Linked DNA regions of Lichenibacterium dinghuense. Each later gene encodes a partner of the first gene's protein in a complex. Links are inferred from orthologs where the notes say so. Each region holds a gene or a part of one and is shown on either strand. Other genes may lie near its edges. The genes, in order: accC and accD.

Evidence for each region.
Region 2: the proteins of accC (region 1) and accD are in contact, whole or in part, in a solved structure (PDB 8UXZ), measured with the Escherichia coli proteins. The link is inferred for Lichenibacterium dinghuense from one-to-one orthologs.

The regions. Positions count from the first base shown.
Region 1 is NZ_JAJLMN010000001.1:169,088-181,077, reverse strand. The notes cover bases 1-2,988. They hold accC (acetyl-CoA carboxylase biotin carboxylase subunit), read right to left. Parts: upstream 2,174-2,988; coding sequence 827-2,173; downstream 1-826. Other genes in these bases: L7N97_RS00835 (DsbA family protein), read right to left, coding at 2,870-2,988; accB (acetyl-CoA carboxylase biotin carboxyl carrier protein), read right to left, coding at 2,182-2,718; cynS (cyanase), read right to left, coding at 181-669; uraH (hydroxyisourate hydrolase), read right to left, coding at 1-106. Outside these bases: more of L7N97_RS00835, read right to left, coding at 2,989-3,676; L7N97_RS00830 (Rne/Rng family ribonuclease), read right to left, coding at 3,829-7,254; L7N97_RS00825 (N-acetylmuramoyl-L-alanine amidase), read left to right, coding at 7,954-9,216; L7N97_RS00820 (penicillin-binding protein 1A), read left to right, coding at 9,446-11,881; L7N97_RS00815 (Na+/H+ antiporter), read right to left, coding at 11,955-11,990. UniProt on the Escherichia coli protein: This protein is a component of the acetyl coenzyme A carboxylase complex; first, biotin carboxylase catalyzes the carboxylation of the carrier protein and then the transcarboxylase transfers the carboxyl group to form malonyl-CoA.
Region 2 is NZ_JAJLMN010000001.1:1,997,832-2,006,332, reverse strand. Bases 5,502-8,501 are described here. They hold accD (acetyl-CoA carboxylase, carboxyltransferase subunit beta), read left to right. Parts: upstream 5,502-6,557; coding sequence 6,558-7,445; downstream 7,446-8,501. Other genes in these bases: L7N97_RS09685 (bifunctional folylpolyglutamate synthase/dihydrofolate synthase), read left to right, coding at 7,454-8,501; trpA (tryptophan synthase subunit alpha), read left to right, coding at 5,701-6,561; L7N97_RS09700 (hypothetical protein), read left to right, coding at 5,502-5,704. Also shown: L7N97_RS09750 (hypothetical protein), read left to right, coding at 1-209; L7N97_RS09745 (hypothetical protein), read left to right, coding at 383-670; L7N97_RS09740 (hypothetical protein), read left to right, coding at 667-1,149; L7N97_RS09735 (hypothetical protein), read left to right, coding at 1,136-1,495; L7N97_RS09730 (helix-turn-helix transcriptional regulator), read left to right, coding at 1,591-2,340; L7N97_RS09725 (hypothetical protein), read left to right, coding at 2,466-2,675; L7N97_RS09720 (hypothetical protein), read right to left, coding at 2,692-2,943; L7N97_RS09715 (hypothetical protein), read right to left, coding at 3,157-3,351; L7N97_RS09710 (phosphoribosylanthranilate isomerase), read left to right, coding at 3,575-4,240; trpB (tryptophan synthase subunit beta), read left to right, coding at 4,237-5,454; more of L7N97_RS09700, read left to right, coding at 5,483-5,501.

The DNA.
Region 1 (11,990 bases):
CGCGGCTGCGGGCGCCGTCGGCCGCGATCCTGTCGAGCGTCACGGGAACGCCCGCCGCCGGGCGGCCGCGCGCCGTATCGAGCACATGCGTCGACAATCGTCCCATCGTCTGAGCGCCCTCCGCGGCGAGGATGGAGGCCGGGGCGGCGGCCGGCGAGCCGCTTCGCCCCGGCCCGACCGTCAGGGCTCCTTGAACCCGTAGTCCGGCACGCCGTCCTCGTTGCCGTAATATTTATAGGGCAGGAACTTGCCCGACATGCCGAGCTTCACCCGGTCGCCCTTGTTGTTGGGCTCGCGCTCCATCGTCATGTTGAAGTCGATCGCCGACATGATGCCGTCGCCGAACTCCTCCTGGATCAGCTCCTTGAAGGTCGTGCCGTAGACCATCACCAGCTCGTAGAGGCGGTAGATCAGCGGGTCGGTCGGCGGCATGGACGGGATCGAGCCGCGGTAGGGCGGCTCGTTCAGCATGCGCTCCTCGGACTGGCTGAGGCCGAACAGCTCGGCGGCCTTGCGGGCCTGCGCCTTGGGCAGCTTCATCTGGCCCATGCAGGCCGCGGTGATCAGGATGGGCGACAGCCCGCCGATCTCGTCCTGGATGTGCTTCCAGGTCCAACCCTTCTCACGCTTGATGTCGAGCAGCTTCTCGGTCAGGTCTTCGCGCTTCACAGGTGTCTCCCCTTCGCGGCGGCACCGGCCTCCGGCGGTGGCCCGGAGCGGCCGCGTCGTCGCGGCGAGCGAAACTCATGCCACGCACCGGGGCGGCGCGTCAGCGGCCGCGCGGGGTCACCGCCCCGCCGTCCACAGCCCGTGCGGGGCCGACCGGTCAGCCGGTCTGGTCGGCGAGGAAGTGCTCCAGCCAGTGGATGTCGTAGGCGCCGTTCTGGATGTCGGTGTTGCGCACCAGTGTGCGGAAGAGGGGCAGGGTGGTGTCGATGCCGTCCACGATGAACTCGTCGAGCGAGCGCCGCAGGCGCATCAGCGCCTCGGTGCGGGTGCGGCCGTGCACGATCAGCTTGCCGACGAGCGAATCGTAGTTCGGCGGGATCGTGTAGCCCTGATAGGCGGCCGAATCGACCCGCACCCCGAGCCCGCCCGGCGGGTGGTAGTAGCTGATGCGCCCCGGCGAGGGCCGGAAGGTCTGGGCGTGCTCGGCGTTGACCCGGCACTCGATGGCGTGGCCGTCGAGCTTCACGTCGGCCTGGCTCAGCGTCAGCGGCGAGCCGGCGGCGATGCGGATCTGCTCGTTCACGAGGTCGATCCCGGTGATCATCTCGGTCACGGGATGTTCGACCTGGATGCGGGTGTTCATCTCGATGAAGTAGAACTGCCCGTCCTCGTACAGGAACTCGATCGTGCCGACGCCGCGGTAGCCGAGCTTGCGCATCGCCGCCGCGCAGGTCTCGCCGATGGCGGCGCGCTGCTCGGCGTTGAGCGCCGGGGAGGGACCCTCCTCCCACACCTTCTGGTGCCGGCGCTGGAGCGAGCAGTCGCGCTCGCCGAGGTGGATGGCGTTGCCCCGGCCGTCGCCGAGCACCTGGATCTCGATGTGGCGCGGCTTCTCGAGGTATTTCTCGATGTAGACCGCGTCGTCGCCGAAGGCCGCCTTGGCCTCCGAGCGCGCGGTTCCGAGCGCGTCGGACAGGTCGGCCTCGGTGCGGGCCACCTTCATGCCGCGCCCGCCGCCGCCCGCCGCCGCTTTGATGATGACCGGGAAGCCGATCTCGGCCGCGACGCGGGCCGCCTCGCCGTCGTCGGTGATGCCGCCCTCCGAGCCGGGCACGCAGGGGATGCCGAGCGCGCGCGCCGTGCGCTTCGCCTCGATCTTGTCGCCCATGGTGCGGATGTGCTCGGCCTTGGGGCCGATGAAGGCGATGTCGTGGTCTTCCAGGATCTCGGCGAAGCGGGCGTTCTCGCTGAGGAAGCCGTAGCCGGGATGGATGGCGTCGGCGCCGGTGATCTCGCAGGCGGACAGCAGCGCCGGGATGTTGAGATAGCTGTCGCGCGCCGGCGGCGGCCCGATGCACACGCTCTCGTCGGCGAGGCGCACGTGCATGGCATCGGCGTCGGCCGTGGAATGGACCGCCACGGTGGCGATGCCGAGCTCTTTCGCGGCGCGCAGCACGCGGAGCGCGATCTCGCCGCGGTTGGCGATGAGGATCTTGTCGAACATGGGCCGCGTCACTCGATCACGAGCAGCGGCTGCCCGTATTCGACAGGTTGGCCGTCCTCGACCAGCACGGACGAGACGGTGCCGGCGCGGGGCGCCACGATCTCGTTGAAGGTCTTCATGGCCTCGACGAGCAGGATCTTCTCGCCGGCCTTCACCGTGCTGCCGACCTCCACGAAGGGCTTCGCCTCCGGGCTGGCGCGGCGGTACACGGTGCCGACCATCGGCGACTTCACCGCGCCGGGGTGGTCCGCGGGAGCGTCGGCGGCGGCCGGGGCCTGGTATGCGGCGGCGGGCGCGGCCGACGGCGCGGAGACCACCACGGGCGCGGCCATGGCGGGCGCCGGGAGGGGCGCGTAGGAGACGGCGGTGTGGCGCACGAGCTTGATGCGCAGGTCGCCCTTCTCGATCTCCATCTCGGCGAGGTCGCTCTCCGACAAGAGGGTCGCCAGCGTGCGGACGAGGTCGGAGTCGATGGCGGTCGGGCCGGTGCCGGCGGGCGTCGGTTTGGTCCCCTTGGGGCGCGTCCGCAGGCCGTTTCGGATCATGGGCATCGAGGTCTTCTGATGGGGGCCGGCCGGCCGCCGGCGGGGGCGGTCGAGGCCGACGATGGGGGAGGGAGGGCGCCGCACGGCGCGCGCGTCACGCCCTCATAGAGAATGATCCGCTTCAACGCCAATCCATGCGGAGCGGTCGGCGTCAGGAGCAGGCGGCCTTGCCGCATTTCAGCACGTTGTCGACGTGGCCCTTCAGCTCGTCGAAGCCGACCGCGCCCACGACGACGTCGTGGCCGACCACGAAGGACGGCGTGCCCGTGAGCGCCAGGGCGTCGGCGAGCTGCATCGTGCCCTGGATGGACGCCTTGATCTCGGGGCTGGCCGCGTCCCTCTGGAGCTGGTCCATGTTGGCGCCCATGTCCTTGGCGACCGCGAGCGCCTGGGCCTTGCCGACGGGGCCGTGCTGGCCGCCGAGCAGCTTCTGGTGGTACTGCCAGAACTGCTCGCCCTTGAACTGGTTGCGCACCGCGGCGGCCACGTAGGCGGCCTCGACCGAACCCGGCCCGAGCACGGGGAAGTCCTTCAGCACGAGCTTCATGTCCGGCTCGGCCTTCATCAGCCTGGCGATGTCGTCGAGCGAGCGCTTGCAGTAGCCGCAGTTGTAGTCGAAGAACTCGACGAGCGTGACGCGCCCCTTCGGGTTGCCGAGCACGGCGTCCCCGGCGCTGTTGAACAGCGGCCCGGCGTTGCGGTCGACCACTTCGGACCGCTTGGCCTCCTCCTGCACCTTCTGGCGGCGCTCGAGCTCCGCCATGGCGTCCTGCAGCACCTCGGGGTTCTGCAGGAGGTAGTCGCGGATCACGCCGCCCATCTCGGACTTCTGGGCCGCGGTGAACTCGGCGGCCGTCGCCGGCGTCGGCTGCGTCCCGCAGAGGCCAGCGGCCAGCAGCCCCAGCCCGGCCAATGCGGAGCGGATCGCCGGGATGGACCGGCCTCGACCTTGATTCATCGTGGTCCCTTCACGTGCCGCGCGGGCCCGCGGCCCGGAAGCGTCGCGGTGTTCATGCGGCGCCGATGCGGCCATTCCAAGGCTCGCGGGGCCGCGAGCCGCTGCGACGGGCCGTCCGCGCGGGGGATGCCCTCCCCGCGCGGACGCCGGCGTCACGAGCCGAACGACGTCTTGGCGCGCTGCCACCAGCCGGAGCGCTTCGGGCGCTCGGGCTGCGGCTCGGCGGCGACAGCCGGCGCTTCGGCGGGCTCCGCAGCCGTGTCGGCCGTCGGTTCTGCCGCGGCGGACGGGGCAGCCCCGGCCGCCGGGGGCGTCACCGCCTCGACCACCGCGCCGCGATCGGCTCCGGCCGGCTCCGGCTCGCTCGACGCGTCAGCGGCGGGCGCCGCCTCGACCGCGTCGGCCGTTCCGGTCTCGGCGGCGCGGGCGCGGGCGGGGCGGCGGCGTCGCTTCGGCGCCTCGTCGGACGGGGCGTCGGCCGCATCGCCGTCGGCGGCCGGGGCCGCCTCGTCGTCGGCGCGGACGGCGGTCCGGCGGGAGCGACGGCGCTTCGGAGCCTCTTCGGCGGCCGGCTCGGCGTCCGCCGGCGCGCCGACGTCCTCGATCGGTGCCGAAGCGGTGACGGGAGCTGCGACGGCGGCCTCCACCGGCTCGTCCGCGGGCGCCGCGCCAGCCTCCGCCCCGTCGAACGACGTCTCGACCGGCTCGGCCGCGTCGATGTCCGCGGCCGCGACCGCGTCCGTGCCGACCTCGTCCGCCCCGCTGGGCTCGGCCGAGAAGCCGATCACGGGCAGCGGTTCCACCGTCGCGTCGCCGCCGAACTCCGCCGCGCCGTCCTGGGCCTCGTCGGTGGATGCGGGAGCGTCGGCCGAGGTCTCGCCCGCGCCGTCCCGGTCGCGCCCGCGGCGCCGGCGGCGGCGCTTGCGGCGGCGCTCGCCACCCTCGCCGGTCTCACCGCCGGTGGCCTCGACGGCCTCGTCCGCGCCCTCCGCCTCGCCCTCGTCGGCCGCCTCGGCGACCTCCTCGATCTCGGGCTCGAACACCGGCGCGATCGAATCGACGCGCACGAGGTCCTGCCGGGGCATCGGCGCCTCGGCCGGGGTGGCGAGGTCGCCGCGCTCGATGGCGTGGTAGACGGTGCCGGTCAGCGACGGGTCGCCCTCGACCGAGATCGTGACGCCGAAGCGCTGCTCCAGCTCGACGAGCTTGGCGCGCTTCTGATTGAGCATGTAGAGCGCCACCTCGCCGCGGCTGCGCACCACGAGGTCATAGGCGGCGTCCTTGATGAGCGCGTCCTCGACGAGGCGCAGGACGTGCAGCGCGATCGACGCGGTGGAGCGGACCGTGCCTGTGCCGGCGCAGTGCGGGCACACCACGGTGGAGCCTTCCAGCACGCCGGTGCGGATGCGCTGGCGCGACATCTCCAGGAGGCCGAAATGCGAGATGCGGCCGATCTGGATGCGGGCGCGGTCGTTCTTCAGCGCCTCCTTGATGCGGCGCTCCACCGCCCGGTTGTTGCGGCCCTCCTCCATGTCGATGAAGTCGACGACGATCAGGCCGGCGAGGTCGCGCAGGCGGAGCTGACGAGCCACCTCGTCGGCGGCTTCCATGTTGGTGCGGAGCGCCGTGTCCTCGATGTTGTGCTCGCGCGTCGAGCGGCCCGAGTTCACGTCGATGGCGACCAGCGCCTCGGTCTGGTTGATGACGAGGTAGCCGCCCGACTTCAGCGTGACGTGGGACGAGAACATCGCGTCGAGCTGCGCTTCCACGCCCGACTTGGCGAAGATCGGCGACGGGTCGCGGTACTCCAGCACGCTCTTGACGTTGCCGGGCATCAGCATCCGCATGAAGTCGCGCGCTTCGGTGAAGCCCGCCTCGCCCGACACCACGATCTCCTCGACGTCCTTCGAGTAGAGGTCGCGGATGGAGCGCTTGATGAGCGAGCCTTCCTCGTAGACCAGCGTCGGCGCCGACGACTTCAGCGTCAGCTCGCGCACGGACTCCCACATGCGCAGCAGGTATTCGAAGTCGCGCTTGACCTCGATCGGCGAGCGCGACGCGCCCGCCGTGCGCAGGATCACGCCCATGCCCTCCGGCACGTCGAGCTCGTTCGCGATGGCCTTGAGGCGCTTGCGGTCCTCGCCGTCGGTGATCTTGCGCGAGATGCCGCCGCCCTTGGCGGTGTTGGGCATCAGCACCGAGTAGCGGCCGGCCAGCGACAGGTAGGTGGTGAGGGCGGCGCCCTTGTTGCCGCGCTCCTCCTTGACGACCTGGATCAGCAGGATCTGGCGGCGCTTGATGACCTCCTGGATCTTGTAGTGGCGGCGCAGCCGCACGGGGCGGGGCGCGACGTCGGACAGCGCGTCGCCGCCGATCTGCTCGACGTGCTCCTCCTCGTGCTCGGCCGTGTCGGCCTCGGCGGCGTGTTCGGCGCCGGCGGGCTCGTCCTCGACGGCCGGGACGTCGCGCGCCTCCGTCGCGGCGGACTCGGCGGCGGCCTGCGCCGATGCTGCCCCTTCACCGTGGGCATCGTCTCCATGCTGGACGACCTCGAGGGCGTCGTCGGCGTGCGACGCGAGGACGGAGCTCTGCTCGGCCGCAGCCGTCACCTCGGCCTGCTGGGCGTCGGCCGACGCCGGCTCGCCCTGCGCGGGCTCGACAGCGGCTGCCTCGACGGCCGCCTCATGCGGCTGAACCGCCTCGACGGCCGCGGTCGGCTCGCCCTGGGCGGCCTCGACAGCGTCGTCGCCGGTCGTGGTCTCGGACGCGGCGGCGTCCGAGACCGGGGCCGCATCGCCCGCGGCCTGCGCGCCCATGTCCTGCGAGGCAGCCTCCGCGACCGTGCCGACGGTCTCGTCCGATCCGGTCGCCTCGGCGCCGACGGAACCCTCGGTCACGCCGCCTTCGGCGGCCTCGACCGCCACCGCGGCGGCGGCATCGACCTCGACCGCGGTGAGGACGTCCTCGACCTCGAAGGCCGGCTCCGAGATGCTCTCGTCGACGGCGTCGCGGCGCTCGAGCGCCGTGGCGGGGGCGTTGTCGCGGCGATGGCGGCGGCTGCGGCGCTGGCCGCGCTCGCCCCGCCCGTCGCGGCCGCCCCGCCCGTCGCGGCCTTCGCCGCGGGCGTTGCGCTCCGACCGGCCTTCGCCGCCGTTGCTGTCCCGGTCGGTGCGGTTCTCGCCGCGCCCGCCGCCGTTAGAGCGGCCGTCGCCGCCGCGCCGGCCGCCGCGGTCGACCCGGCCCTCGCCGCCGCGGGCTTCGCGCGGCTCGTCGTCCTCGTCGCGATGGGCGCGCGCCTCCTCCTCCAGCAGGGCCTGACGGTCCGCGAAGGGGATCTGGTAATAGTCGGGATGGATCTCGGAGAAGGCCAGGAAGCCGTGGCGGTTGCCGCCGTATTCCACGAAGGCCGCCTGCAGCGAGGGTTCGACGCGGGTGACCTTGGCGAGATAGATGTTGCCGCGCAGCTGCTTCTTGCTGGCGGACTCGAAATCGAACTCTTCGACGCGGTTACCTTTGAGCACCACGACCCGGGTTTCCTCCGGATGTGCGGCGTCGATGAGCATCTTGCTGTTGGACATGGGGAACTCTGTTCGCCTGGAGGCGCACGCGCGGGCACGACGGGTCGACCGCAGGCGACATGCCGGGGAGTCGAGGGGCGTGGGGCGGGATGCGCCGCATGGGGTGAGGGTGGCCCGCCGCTGCGTCGCAGAGGGCCGAGGGGGGGATCGAGAGCCGGGACGGCTTTCGGCGTGACGATGCGCCCGAGGTCGCCGGAGCCGCTTCGGGCCGGGCGATGCCGGCGCGCGGCCCGCGGCCGCCCCGGCGCTCGTCGGCGCGGGGAGCGGAGGATGCGGCAGCGTGACGACCCCGGAGCGGGCGGACCATGGATGGCGACTCTCTCGGCGCGGCCGATGAACGCGGCCGCGTTGCCAAGGAAGTCCGACGCGAGCCCGAAGGTTCGATCTGCCGCCCGATCGAGCCCGGACCGATAATCGCCTCTGGCGAATGCCCCTGCACGACACGCCGGGCCATCGGTGTCCGAACCGGTCCTGGAAGGCGAGCCGCCGCGAGGCGTGCCCGAGTCGGGACCTTGACACGCGAAACATAGCCTCGGGCGCTGCACTTTGGCAAGTTCGTGGTCCTGCGTTGCCGCGGAGCAACAGCGGGCGACGATCCGCGGCGGGCGCGAAGGACATCCTTAACCATCCGCGAGGCAGCCCGTAACGTGGCGGGGCGCGATCCCGTCGGGCGGCGGGATGCGGCGGACGGGGCGTGCCATGGACTCGAGACTCGCTCGGCGCGCCGCCCGCATCCCGGTCGCCCTGGCGCTCGCATTCGCCTCCGCCGCGGCCGCCCCGGCCCGGCATCCGGCCCCGCTCCCCGGCGCCGCGCGCCCCGGCCCCGGCGCGCCGGTGGCGGTCGACGCCCGCGTGTCGGTCGCGGGCGACGAGACCCGGCTCGTCGTCGACCTCAGCGCCGGAGTCGCGGTCGAGGCCAGCCTGACGGAGGAGCCCGACCGGCTGGTGCTCGACCTGCCCGAGGTGAACTTCCAGGTGGATCCCGCGGCTGGCCGGCTCGGCGCGGGCGGCGTCGGGCTGGTCCGCGGCTTCCGGTTCGGGCTCTTCGCGCCGGGACGCTCGCGCGTCGTCGTCGACCTCGACGGGCCGGCCGCGCTGCGGCGCGCCGAGGTCGCCAGCATCGCGGGCGGCAGCGCGTCGCGTCTGACCGTCGCGCTGGCGCCGACCGATCGGGCCGCCTTCCACGCCGCCGTCCGCCGCCCCGCGCCGGAGCCGGCCGCCGCGGCACCGCCTCCGACCTCCGACCCGCGCCCCGTGGTGGTGATCGACCCCGGGCACGGCGGCGTCGACCCCGGCGCGGGCGGGCTCGGCGGGGCCGTCGAGAAGGAGGTGGTGCTGCAGTTCGCCCTGGCGCTGTCGGACCGGCTGTCGGCGGGCGGCCGCTACCGCGTGGTGATGACCCGGCACGACGACCGCTTCGTGTCGCTCGGCGATCGCGTCAGGGTCGCGCGCGACGCCGGAGCCGCGCTGCTCATCTCCGTCCACGCCGACACCTTGAAGGATGCGGCCGTCGCGGGCGCGACCGTCTACACGGCCGCGGACCGGGCCAGCGACCCCGAGGCGGCGCGCGTCGCCGCGGCCGAGAACCAGAGCGACGCGGCCGCCGGGATCGACGACGCGCCGCGCGCCGCGGCCGACGTGTCCGACATCCTCGACGACCTGACGCGGCGCGAGACCCGCGCCGACTCGCACCGCTTCCAGAGGACGCTGACGGGTTACTGGGCCAAGATCGCGCGGCTGAACCACAATCCCGAACGCTCGGCCGGCTTCAAGGTGCTGCAGGCGCCGGACGTGCCGTCGGTGCTGCTGGAGCTCGGCTACCTGTCGAGCGGCCAGGACGCCCGCTCGCTCGCGTCGCCGGACTGGCGCGCCAAGGCGGCCGCGGGCGTGGCGGCGTCGGTGGACGCCTTTTTCGCGGCCCCCGTCGCCGCCGCCCCTCCCGCGCCCTCGGCCATGCGCTGAGGCCGGACCCACGCGGTCCGCGGCCCGATTGTGGCAAGGGTGCCACAGGGCCTCGGAGAAGCTCGACGCGCACGCCCGCGGCGTCCCCCTCGGGCGCCGCCGGTCGTATTGGGACCACAAAACAGCCGCAGCCTCCCCGCATCCGATCGGGTATTCCACCGCCGTGGCGACGGCCGAGCCCGGCCGCCGCAACTTTGATTCAGAGCTTTCGCTCGCGAGGCGTTCACCGATGCGGCATGTCGCCAGGTTCTTCGGCTTTCTGTTCGCCACCGGCGCGCTGGTCTTCGTCGTGCTCGCCTGCGTGGCCGCCGGAACGGTGTGGAAGTTCGAGAAGGACCTGCCCGACTACACCCAGCTCAAGAACTACGAGCCCGCCGTGATGACGCGCGTGCAGGCGGGGGACGGCAGCCTGCTCGCCGAATTCGCCCACGAGCGCCGCCTGTACCTCCCCTCGGCCGCGATCCCGCCGCTGGTGAAGGAGGCCTTCATCTCGGCCGAGGACAAGAACTTCTACACGCACAACGGCGTCGACCCCGAGGGCATCCTGCGCGCGCTCGGCGTCCTGGTGCAGGGCAACAAACGCGCCCAGGGCGCCTCCACCATCACCCAGCAGGTCGCCAAGAACTTCTTCCTCACCAACGAGCGCAGCTTCAGCCGCAAGATCCGCGAGGCGCTGCTCGCTCTGCGCATCGAGCAGACCTACTCGAAGGAGAAGATCCTCGAGCTCTACCTCAACGAGATCTACCTCGGCCTCGGCAACTACGGGATCGCCGCGGCGGCGCTGAACTACTTCGACAAATCGGTGAACGAGCTGTCGATCGCCGAGCTCGCCTATCTGGCTGGCCTGCCCAAGGGCCCCAACAACTACCAGCCCTTCCTGCACCGCGAGGCGGCGGTCGACCGCCGCAACTACGTGCTCTCGCGCATGGCCGAGAACGGCTACATCACCAAGGCCGAAGCCGAGAAGGCCAAGGCGGAGCCGCTCGGCATCAACCCGCGCGTGCTGACACCCAACACCTACGCGGCCGGCTACTTCGCCGAGGAGGTTCGTCGTGAGCTGCTGGAGCGCTACGGCGACAAGAAGCTCTACGAGGGCGGCCTGTCGGTCCGCACCACGCTCGACCCCAAGATGCAGATCATGGCCCGGAAGGCGCTGGTCGACGGGCTCGTCCACTACGACGAGACGCACGGCTTCCGCGGCGCCGTCCGCCACATCGACCTGACGGGCGACTGGGGCCCGTCGCTGGCCGCGATCCCGGCCCTCAGCGACGTGCAGCCCTGGCGCCTGGCCGTCGTGCTCGACGGCAGCGACAACGCCGTCCGCATCGGGCTGCAGCCCGGCAAGGACAAGGGCGGCGAGGTCGTGATGGACCGCGACACCGGCACGCTGACGCTCGACGGCATCAAGTGGACCGGCAAGCGCTCGATCCGCTCGATCCTGTCGCCGGGCGACGTGGTCTACGTCGCCCCCGCGGAGGGCAAGCCCGGCCAGTGGCGCCTGCAGCAGGTGCCGGAGATCTCCGGCGCGCTGGTCGCCATGGACCCCTACACGGGCCGCGTTTTCGCCATGGTGGGCGGCTTCTCCTTCGACCAGTCCGAGTTCAACCGCGCCACGCAGGCGCAGCGCCAGCCCGGCTCGTCGTTCAAGCCCTTCGTCTACGCGACGGCGCTCGACAACGGCTACACGCCGTCGTCGTCCGTGCTCGACGCGCCGATCGAGCTGCCCGGCGGCCCCGGCCAGGAGCCCTGGCGCCCGCAGAACGACGACGACGCGCCCGCCGGCCCGCACACGCTGCGCTACGGCGTCGAGCATTCGCGCAACCTGATGACGATCCGCCTCGCCAAGGACATCGGCATGCCGCTGATCGTCGAATACGCCAAGCGCTTCGGCATCTACGACGAGCTGCCGCCCTACCTGCCCATGTCGCTCGGCGCCGGCGAAACCACCGTGCTGCGCATGGTGACGGCCTATTCGATGCTGGCCAACGGCGGAAAGCGCATCAAGCCGACCCTCGTCGACCGCATCCAGGACCGCTGGGGCGACACGATCTACCGCCACGACGAGCGCACCTGCGAGGGCTGCGACGCCCAGACCTTCAACGACCAGGCCGAGCCGAAGCTGATCGACAAGCGCGAGCAGGTCATCGACCCGATGACGGCCTACCAGGTCACCTCCATCCTGCAGGGCGTCATCACGCGCGGCACGGGCTCGGCCATCAAGGTGCTGAACCGCAACCTCGCGGGCAAGACCGGCACCACCAACGACGCCAAGGACGTGTGGTTCGTCGGCTACTCGTCCGACCTGACCGTGGGCCTCTATCTCGGCTACGACCAGCCGCGGTCGCTCGGCGCCACCGCCTTCGCGGCGGAATATGCCGCGCCCGTGTTCCGCGACTTCATGGCGGCGGCCCTCAAGGACAAGCCCGACGTGCCGTTCCGCGCGCCGCTGAACATCAAGCTGATCCAGGTGGACTATCGGACCGGCATGCGCTCCAGCGGCAAGGACGCCATCATCGAGGCCTTCAAGCCCGGCACGGCGCCGCCCGACAGCTATTCCGTGATCGACGGCAGCGCGGGCCGCGCGGCGCCGCGCGGCGAGACGGCCTCGGCTCCCTCGGCGCCGGCCGAGCGCGCGGCCAGCGACGGGACCGGCGGCCTCTACTGACCCTCGGCCCCGCGGCTTCCGCCGCGGGGCGCCGTCCCGCATCGCGCGGAGGGCCGATGGCCTCCGATCCTGGTCAGCCCCCGTGCGCTTCGCCGCCGAGCGCGCGGCG
Region 2 (8,501 bases), 1.8 Mb from region 1 along the record:
AGATCCGCGCCGCTATCCGAGCCCACGTGCCCGACGCGATCCGCGAGCTCGCCCGCCTCGCCCGCGAGGCGACGAGCGAGCAGGCGCGGGTGTCCGCCATCAACGCCCTGATCGACCGCGGCTACGGCGACCTGAAGCACCTCGCCGAGGCCGACGAGGGCGTGTCCGGCATCACCGTCCGCTTCGTGACGCCGCCCGGCGAGGCCTGATCGCACCCGCCCTTCTCCCGCGAGCGGGAGAAGGTGCCCTCACGACGTGAGGGCGGATGAGGGGAAGCCCCGCGCTCCCCGCCCCTGAAAGTCCCCCGAGCCGACCGCCCCTTGCCGCTCGCCCGAGCCGCGGGCCGCCGCCGCGCGCCTTCCTCCCCCATCCCGAGGTTCGCATGACGTTCTCGTTCGGCGCGGGCGTGCGCGATAGCCTGTCCAACTTCGCGGCCTCGCTCGGCACGGGCCGCGACAAGGCTGCCCACGACGCCTTCACGGTCTTCGAACTCGGCCGCGCCCAGATCGAGGCGATGTACCGTGGCGACTGGCTGGCCCGGAAGGTCGTCGACATCGTGCCTTACTGGCTCGGCAGTTCCAGGGGATCGTCGGACCGGGCCGACCAGATCACCGCGATGCTGCACCAGACCCTCAGCGGCTCCGCCCGCGCCGGCCGGGCGCGGGCGTGAGCGCGCCGTCGCACGTCGATCCGGCGGCCGGCGGGCGGGCGGAGCGGCCGCCGTGCCGCGTGGGCCGGCCGACCGTGGCGGGGTGCCGCGACACGGAATGGCTGTCGGCCGTCATCATGTGCCTGTGGGCGCTGGTGCTGGCCCTGCCGGGCGACAGCCTCGCCGGCCCGTCCTTCTCGGCCTTCCACCGGCTGGGGCTGACCGAAACCTTCTGGTCCTGCGCGTTCGGGGCGACGGGCGGGGTGCGGCTGGCGGCGCTCTACATCAACGGCCGCTCGCCCCGCACCCCCTATGCCCGCATGCTGGGCGCCTTCCTCGGCTTCCTGAGCTGGGGGCAGGTGGGCTTCCTGGTCTACGAGGGCACGATGCAGGGACTGGGCGTGATCTCGCCCGGCGTGGCGGTCTACGGCGTGCTCAGCGCGATGGAACTCCGGTCCCTCTATCGAGCGAGCTACGATGCCCGATATGTCAGCCGCTGACCTCGCCGCCATCGCGGGCACGTTCCTGGCGGCCATCATCTCGGGCCTCGGCCTGCGCCGCGGCGAGGCCGAGAAGAAGGGACTGCCCGCCCCCGACCCCGGCCTGTCGGCCGGCGTCTTCGTCGGCCTGGAAGCCGAAACGCAGCGTGCCCTGCTCGAAGAGTTGCGCGACATCCATGCCGACCTGGTCGGCTGGCGCCGGCAGGACGAGACTGAGCGACGGGCCGACAAGGACCGCTCCGTCGTCGAGCGGTTCGAGCTGGTCGAGAGCAACCAGGCCAAGATCCTCGGCCTGTTGGGCAAGATCACCGACCGCGGGGACCAGGACCACCATCGCGAGCGCTGACGGCCGCACGGCGCGCCGGCCGTTGTGACGGGCCGCCGGACCCGCTATTTTCGCGGGACCCGGACGGGAGGTGCTCCGCTGGCGGAAGGGGGAACATGTCCCAGAGCGAGGCCGAGCGACGCGAGCGCTTCCTCGCGGCGCTGGCCTCGATCGAGGCGGCGACCGACCTTCCCGACGTCAAACGCGCCATGGACGGGCTGATCGAGCCCTACGGCCTGAGGCACGCCGTGCTGTTCGCCGTGGGCCGGGCCGGCGTCGCCGACGGGCGGGACACGATCCTCTTCACCTACCCGACCCACTGGGTCGAGCGCTACATCCAGTCCCGCTACCACGCCATCGACCCCGTGATGCGGGTCGGCATGCGGAGCATCGTCCCGGTCGACTGGGCGACGCTCGACAGGTCGGCGCCCGTGGTGCGCCGCTTCTTCGACGAAGCCGGGGAAGCCGGCGTCGGCCGCCAAGGCCTCGCCCTGCCGAGCCGCGGGCCGGGCGGGGCCCAGGCCCTGTTCAACGTCACGTGCGACGCGTCGGACCGGGACTGGTCGATGCTGCGCCACGACCTCGTGCGGGACATGGGCATCGTCGCCAGCCACCTCCATGCCAAGTTGCTGGAGATCGGGGCCGCCGCGCCGCCGGGCGCCGCCGTCCCGCGCTTGTCCGTCCGCGAGCGTGAAACCCTGCAATGGGCCGCGGCCGGCAGGACCATCGACCAGACGGCGGACATCCTCGGCCTGTCGTCCAGCGCCGTGCGCACCTACCTCGACGCGGCCCGCCGCAAGCTGAACTGCCTGACCAAGCCGCAGGCCGTGGCGGTCGCGATGAGGCGCGGGCTGATCGAGGGCTGAGGGGGCCCTCGGGCCGCCCGGCCGGGTCCCGCGCCACCGCAATTTTGTCAGGCTGTTCGGCGCCGGCGCGACGCGGCATGATGGCCCGGACGGCGGCGCGCGGCGCAGCGCTCGGGAGGGCCGGCATGGCGGGGGATCGCGGCGACGAGTTGCGGGCTTTGAGGACGGTGATCGAGCTGTGCCGGGCCCAGGCGATCGCCCTCGACATGCCGGGCCTCGAGCACATCCTGAGCCGGGCCGAATCGTCGTTAGCCTCCCACCTGGCGGCGCCGCCGCCGCAGATCCCGCGCGGACGGGCGTTGTCTGTCCCGCGCGGCCGCATTGTGCGGCATTGAAGCGCGGAGGCCGGCGTCAGCCCGCCCGGTAGCTCCACACCACCTCGGCGTCGTCGACGTCGCCGGCCGCACCGGCGTCGCGCAGGGCGGCGACGGCGAGGCGGCGCAGCCGCCCGCGCTCCTCGGACTGCTTGTGCCGTGCCGGGATCGAGGTCGGTGCCTTCACCAGATACTGCAACGGCGAGCCCACGGCCGCCAGCGTGAGCGTCTCGCCGTCGTAGGCGCAATCGATCCAGGCGCCCTTCAGCGGCAGGCGGGCTCGGGTCATGCTGTGGGGTCCCTGTCAGATCGGGGGGCGCGGAGGCGTCACGGCCTTCTGCCGCGCGCCTCCACCCCGCGGCAAGCCCGGCGCCGGTCTCATTCCGCGACACGCGGTGCGGCGCGGCCGCGATGAACTGTTCACCATCCCCGGGCATTGTCTCGGCGACCCAACGACCACCTCGAACCCGCCGGTCCCCGACCGGCGGGCTTTTTTTCGTCTTCAGAACGTCTTGGGCGCGCCCGGGATCTCGGTCGGCGTGCTCGCGGGCACGCCGACGCCGGGCGACGGGGCGGGATCGACGACGTCCGGGCCCGGCTGCGGGATGCCGATCGGCTCGCCCGGCGCCTGCTCGGGCGGGGCCGGCGTCTCCGCCGGGGTGGGGAAGGGGTCGCCCGGTCCGGGATCTGTCGGCATGGTGTGCTCCTCCGCGCGCGGCCGCCCGCCGGCCCCGCTCCGCGCGTCAACGCCGTCACGGCGCGGAGGTCGCGACGGCGGAGAAATCGCTGCGGGGTCCGGCGCGGCCCCGGCCCCCGCGGGGTCGCCCGCCGCTGCCGGGCCTTTTTTTGTGCGCGCCGCTGCGCGATAAGCCCCGCGACCCGCCGTGCGCCCGTCGCGCCCGGCTGCTCCGAGGACATCCGTGGCACCCCTGATCAAGATCTGCGGCCTGTCGACCGAGGACACGCTCGACGCGGCGCTCGACGCCGGCGCCGGCCGCGTCGGGCTCGTGTTCTTCCCGCGCTCGCCGCGCCACCTGGCGATCCGCCGCGCCGCGGCCCTCGCGGCCCGCGCGCGGGGCCGGGCCGCCGTGGTCGCCCTGACGGTCGACGCCGACGACGGCACGCTCGACGAGATCGTGGCGGCCGTCGGCCCCGACATGCTGCAGCTCCACGGCCGCGAAACGTCGGAGCGGGTGGCGGGCGTCAGGGCGCGCTTCGGCCGCCCCGTGGTCAAGGTGCTCGGCGTCTCGGAGGCGTCGGACGTGTCGCAGGCCCCGGCCTGGGCCGAGGTGGCGGACGAGGTCATGTTCGACGCCAAGCCGCCGAAGGGCGCCACGCGGCCGGGCGGCAACGGCGTCGCCTTCGACTGGTCGCTGCTGGCCGGCCTTGACCTCCCCGTCCCCTTCATGCTGTCAGGGGGACTCGGGCCCCACAACGTGGGCGAGGCGCTCCGCGCGACGCGGGCCCCGGCGGTCGACGTGTCGTCGGGTGTCGAGACCGCCCCCGGCGTCAAGTCGCCCGAGCTCATCGCGGCCTTCGTCAGGGCCGCCCGCGGCACCCCGCCGGACGAGGACCTTTCGCCGTGAACGAGCAGAGCCTGCCGAACTCCTTCCGCCAGGGCCCGGACGCCCGGGGCCACTTCGGCAACTACGGCGGCCGCTTCGTCGCCGAAACGCTGATGCCGCTGATCCTCGACCTCGAGCGCGCCTACGAGGAGGCCCGCGCCGACCCCGCCTTCGCGGCCGAGATCGCAAGCCTGCACACCCACTACGTCGGCCGCCCGTCGCCGCTCTACTTCGCCGAGCGGCTGACCGAGCACTGCGGCGGCGCCAAGATCTACTTCAAGCGCGACGAGCTGAACCACACCGGCGCGCACAAGATCAACAACGTGCTGGGCCAGATCCTGCTGGCGAAGCGCATGGGCAAGACCCGCATCATCGCCGAGACCGGCGCGGGCCAGCACGGCGTCGCCACCGCCACGGCCTGCGCGCGCTTCGGCCTGCCCTGCGTGGTCTACATGGGCGCGGTGGACGTCGAGCGGCAGAAGCCCAACGTGTTCCGCATGAAGATGCTGGGCGCCGAGGTCGTGCCCGTGCAGTCGGGCGCCCGCACCCTCAAGGATGCGATGAACGAGGCCCTGCGCGACTGGGTCACCAACGTCGCCGACACCTTCTACTGCATCGGCACGGCCGCCGGCCCGCACCCCTATCCGGCCATGGTGCGCGACTTCCAGTCGATCATCGGCACCGAGACCCGCGCCCAGATGCAGGAGCGCGAGGGCCGGCTGCCGGACTCGCTCGTCGCCTGCATCGGCGGCGGCTCCAACGCCATCGGCCTGTTCCACCCCTTCCTCGACGACCCGGGCATCGAGATCTTCGGCGTCGAGGCGGCCGGCCACGGGCTCGACACCAAGGCCCACGCGGCCTCGCTGGCGGGCGGCCGGCCCGGCGTGCTGCACGGCAACCGCACCTACCTCCTGATGGACGACGACGGCCAGATCGAGGAGGGCCACTCCATCTCGGCCGGCCTCGACTATCCCGGCATCGGCCCCGAGCACGCCTGGCTGAAGGACGTGGGCCGCGTCACCTACCTGTCCGCGACCGACAAGGGCGCGCTCGACGCCTTCCAGCTCTGCTGCAAGCTCGAAGGCATCATCCCGGCGCTGGAGCCCGCCCACGCGCTCGCCGCCGTGCTGGAGCTTGCGCCCAAGCGCCCCCGCGATCACCTGATGGTGATGAACATGTGCGGCCGCGGCGACAAGGACATCTTCACCGTCGCCGACCACCTCGGCGGGATGTGATCCCATGACGGCGGAGACCGAGAACCTCGTGCTGGAGCTGCTCCGCGGCATGCGGGCGGACATGGCAGCGATGGACAAGCGTTTTGATGGCATCGACGCGCGCCTCGACGGCATCGATGCGCGGCTCGACGCGATGGAGACCCAGCTCGAAGGACTGCGATACGTCGTCGTCGCTTCCGTCGACTCGCTCGTCACCGACATGAAGCATCACGAGCCCCGCATCGCCGCCCTCGAAGGAGCCCGCGCTTGACCGCCCGCATGAAGGCCCGCTTCGCCGACCTCGCCCGACAGAACCGCGCCGGCCTCGTCACCTTCATCACGGCGGGCGACCCCGACGACCGCACCTCCGCGGCGGTGCTGCGCGCGCTGCCCGAGGCCGGCGCCGACGTGATCGAGCTCGGCATGCCCTTCACCGACCCCATGGCGGACGGCCCCACCATCCAGGCCGCCGCGCTGCGGGCGCTCAAGTCCGGCCATCGCCTGTCGAAGACGCTCGACATGGTGCGCGACTTCCGCGCCCACGACGACGCGACCCCGATCGTGCTGATGGGCTACTACAACCCCATCTACATCTACGGCGTCGACCGCTTCCTCGACGACGCGAAGGCGGCCGGCGTCGACGGCCTCATCGTGGTCGACCTGCCGCCCGAGGAGGACCGCGAGCTCTGCGTGCCGGCGCTGGAGGCGGGGCTCAACTTCATCCGCCTCGCCACCCCCACCACCGACGACGCGCGCCTGCCCGCCGTGCTGAAGAACACGAGCGGCTTCGTGTACTACGTGTCGGTCACCGGCATCACGGGGGCGGCCATCCCGGACTACAGCCGCGTCGGCCAGGCGGTGCGGCGCATCAAGGGCCACACGGACCTCCCCGTGGCGGTGGGCTTCGGCGTGAAGACGCCGGAGGCCGCCGCCGAGGTCGCGGCCCACGCCGACGCGGTGGTGGTCGGCACGGCGCTCATCGACGTGCTGGCCCGCACGCTCGACGGCGGCCACGCCACGGCCGCCACGGTGCCGGCCGTGCGGGCCTTCGTCGAGGGCCTGGCGCGCGGGGCCCGCTCGGCCAAGCGCGTTCCGACCGACCTGCCGGCCGAGGAGAGCCGCCCGTGAGCTGGATCAACAACGTCGTCCCGCCCAAGATCCGCTCCTTCCTCACCACCAAGAAGGACACGCCCGAGAACCTGTGGGTGAAGTGCCCGGATTCCGGGCAGCTCGTCTTCCACAAGGACCTCGAGAACAACCTGTTCGTGGTGCCGGGCTCCGAGTTCCACATGAAGATGGACGCGAAGACCCGCCTCGCGACCACCTTCGACGACGGCCGCTGGGAGGAGATCCCCGTCGCCGAGGTTTTGGCCGACCCGCTGCGCTTTCGCGCCGAGAAGCGCTACGCCGACAAGCTGAAGGAGGAGCGCACCAGCACCGGCCTCGGCGATGCCGTGAAGCTCGGCGTCGGCAAGCTCGGCGGCCGCGACGCCGTGGTGGCGGTGCAGACCTTCGATTTCTTCGCCGGCACGCTCGGCATGGCGGCGGGCGAGGCCATCGTGACCGGCGCCGAGCGGGCGCTGAAGCTCGGCGCGCCCTTCATCCTCTACGCGGCCTCGGGCGGGGCCCGCATGCAGGAGGGCGTGTTCTCGCTGATGCAGATGCCGCGCACCACGGTCGCGGTGAACCGCCTGAAGCGCGCCGGCCTGCCCTACATCGTCGTGCTGACCAACCCGACGACGGGCGGCGTCACCGCCTCCTATGCCATGCTGGGCGACGTGCACATCGCCGAGCCGGGCGCGCTGATCTGCTTCGCCGGGCCGCGCGTCATCGAGCAGACGGTGCGCGAGAAGCTGCCCGAGGGGTTCCAGCGCGCCGAATACCTGCAGGAACACGGCATGGTCGACATGGTGGTGCACCGCCGCGACATGCGCGCCACCCTGGCGCGGCTCTGCGGCCTGCTGATGGACCGGCGCCCCGCCGCGGCGGCGCTGCCCGCCGCGGCGGAGTAGTCCCCGGCATGGGAGCCATGGCGGGCGGGCCCGCCGGCGCCGCGGACGCGCTGGTCGCCCGCTTCCTGCCGCTCCACCCGAAGCGCATCGACCTGTCGCTCGGCCGCATCGAGCGGCTGCTCGCCGGCCTCGGCCACCCCGAGCGGCGGCTCCCGCCGGTGATCCACGTCGCCGGCACCAACGGCAAGGGCTCCACCGTCGCCTTCATGCGCGCGGTCCTGGAGGCCGCGGGCCGCCGCGTCCACGTCTACACCTCGCCCCACCTCGTGCGCTTTCACGAGCGGATCAGGCTCGCCGGCCGGCTCGTGTCAGACGAGGTCCTGGCCGAGGCCTTCGCGCGGTGCGAGGCCGTCAACGCCGGACAGGGCATCAGCGTCTTCGAGATCACCACGGCGGCGGCGCTGCTGCTCTTCGCCGAGCATACCGCGGACGCGCTGCTGCTGGAGGTCGGGCTCGGCGGCCGCTACGACGCCACCAACGTCGTGCCGCGCCCCCTCGCCACCGTGATCACCCCCGTGTCGATGGACCACCGCGAGTTCCTGGGCGCCACCGTGGCGGCCATCGCGGGCGAGAAGGCCGGCATCCTCAAGCGCGGCGTGCCGGCGGTCGTCGCCGAACAGTGCGACGAGGCCCGCGCCGTGATCGAGCGCGAGGCCGCCCGCGTCGGCGCGCCCGCGGTCTTCGCGGGCCAGGACTTCTCGGCCGGGGAGGAGCGCGGGCGCCTCGTCTACCAGGACGGCCAAGGCCTCCTCGACCTGCCGCTGCCGCGCCTCGCCGGTCGCCACCAGCACGGCAACGCCGCCGCCGCCGTCGCGGCGCTGCGCGCGGCCTTCCCGGACCTGCCGGCCTCGGCCTACGAGGCCGGCCTGTCCCGGGCCGAATGGCCGGCGCGGCTGCAGCCGCTGAAGCGCGGCCCGCTGCCGGCGCTGCTGCCCGCGGGTTCGGAGCTGTGGCTCGACGGCGGCCACAACGCCGCGGGCGGCCGCATCCTCGCCGAAGCCCTGGCCGAGATGGAGGAGCGCCAGGCCCGTCCGCTCCTGCTGGTCTGCGGCATGC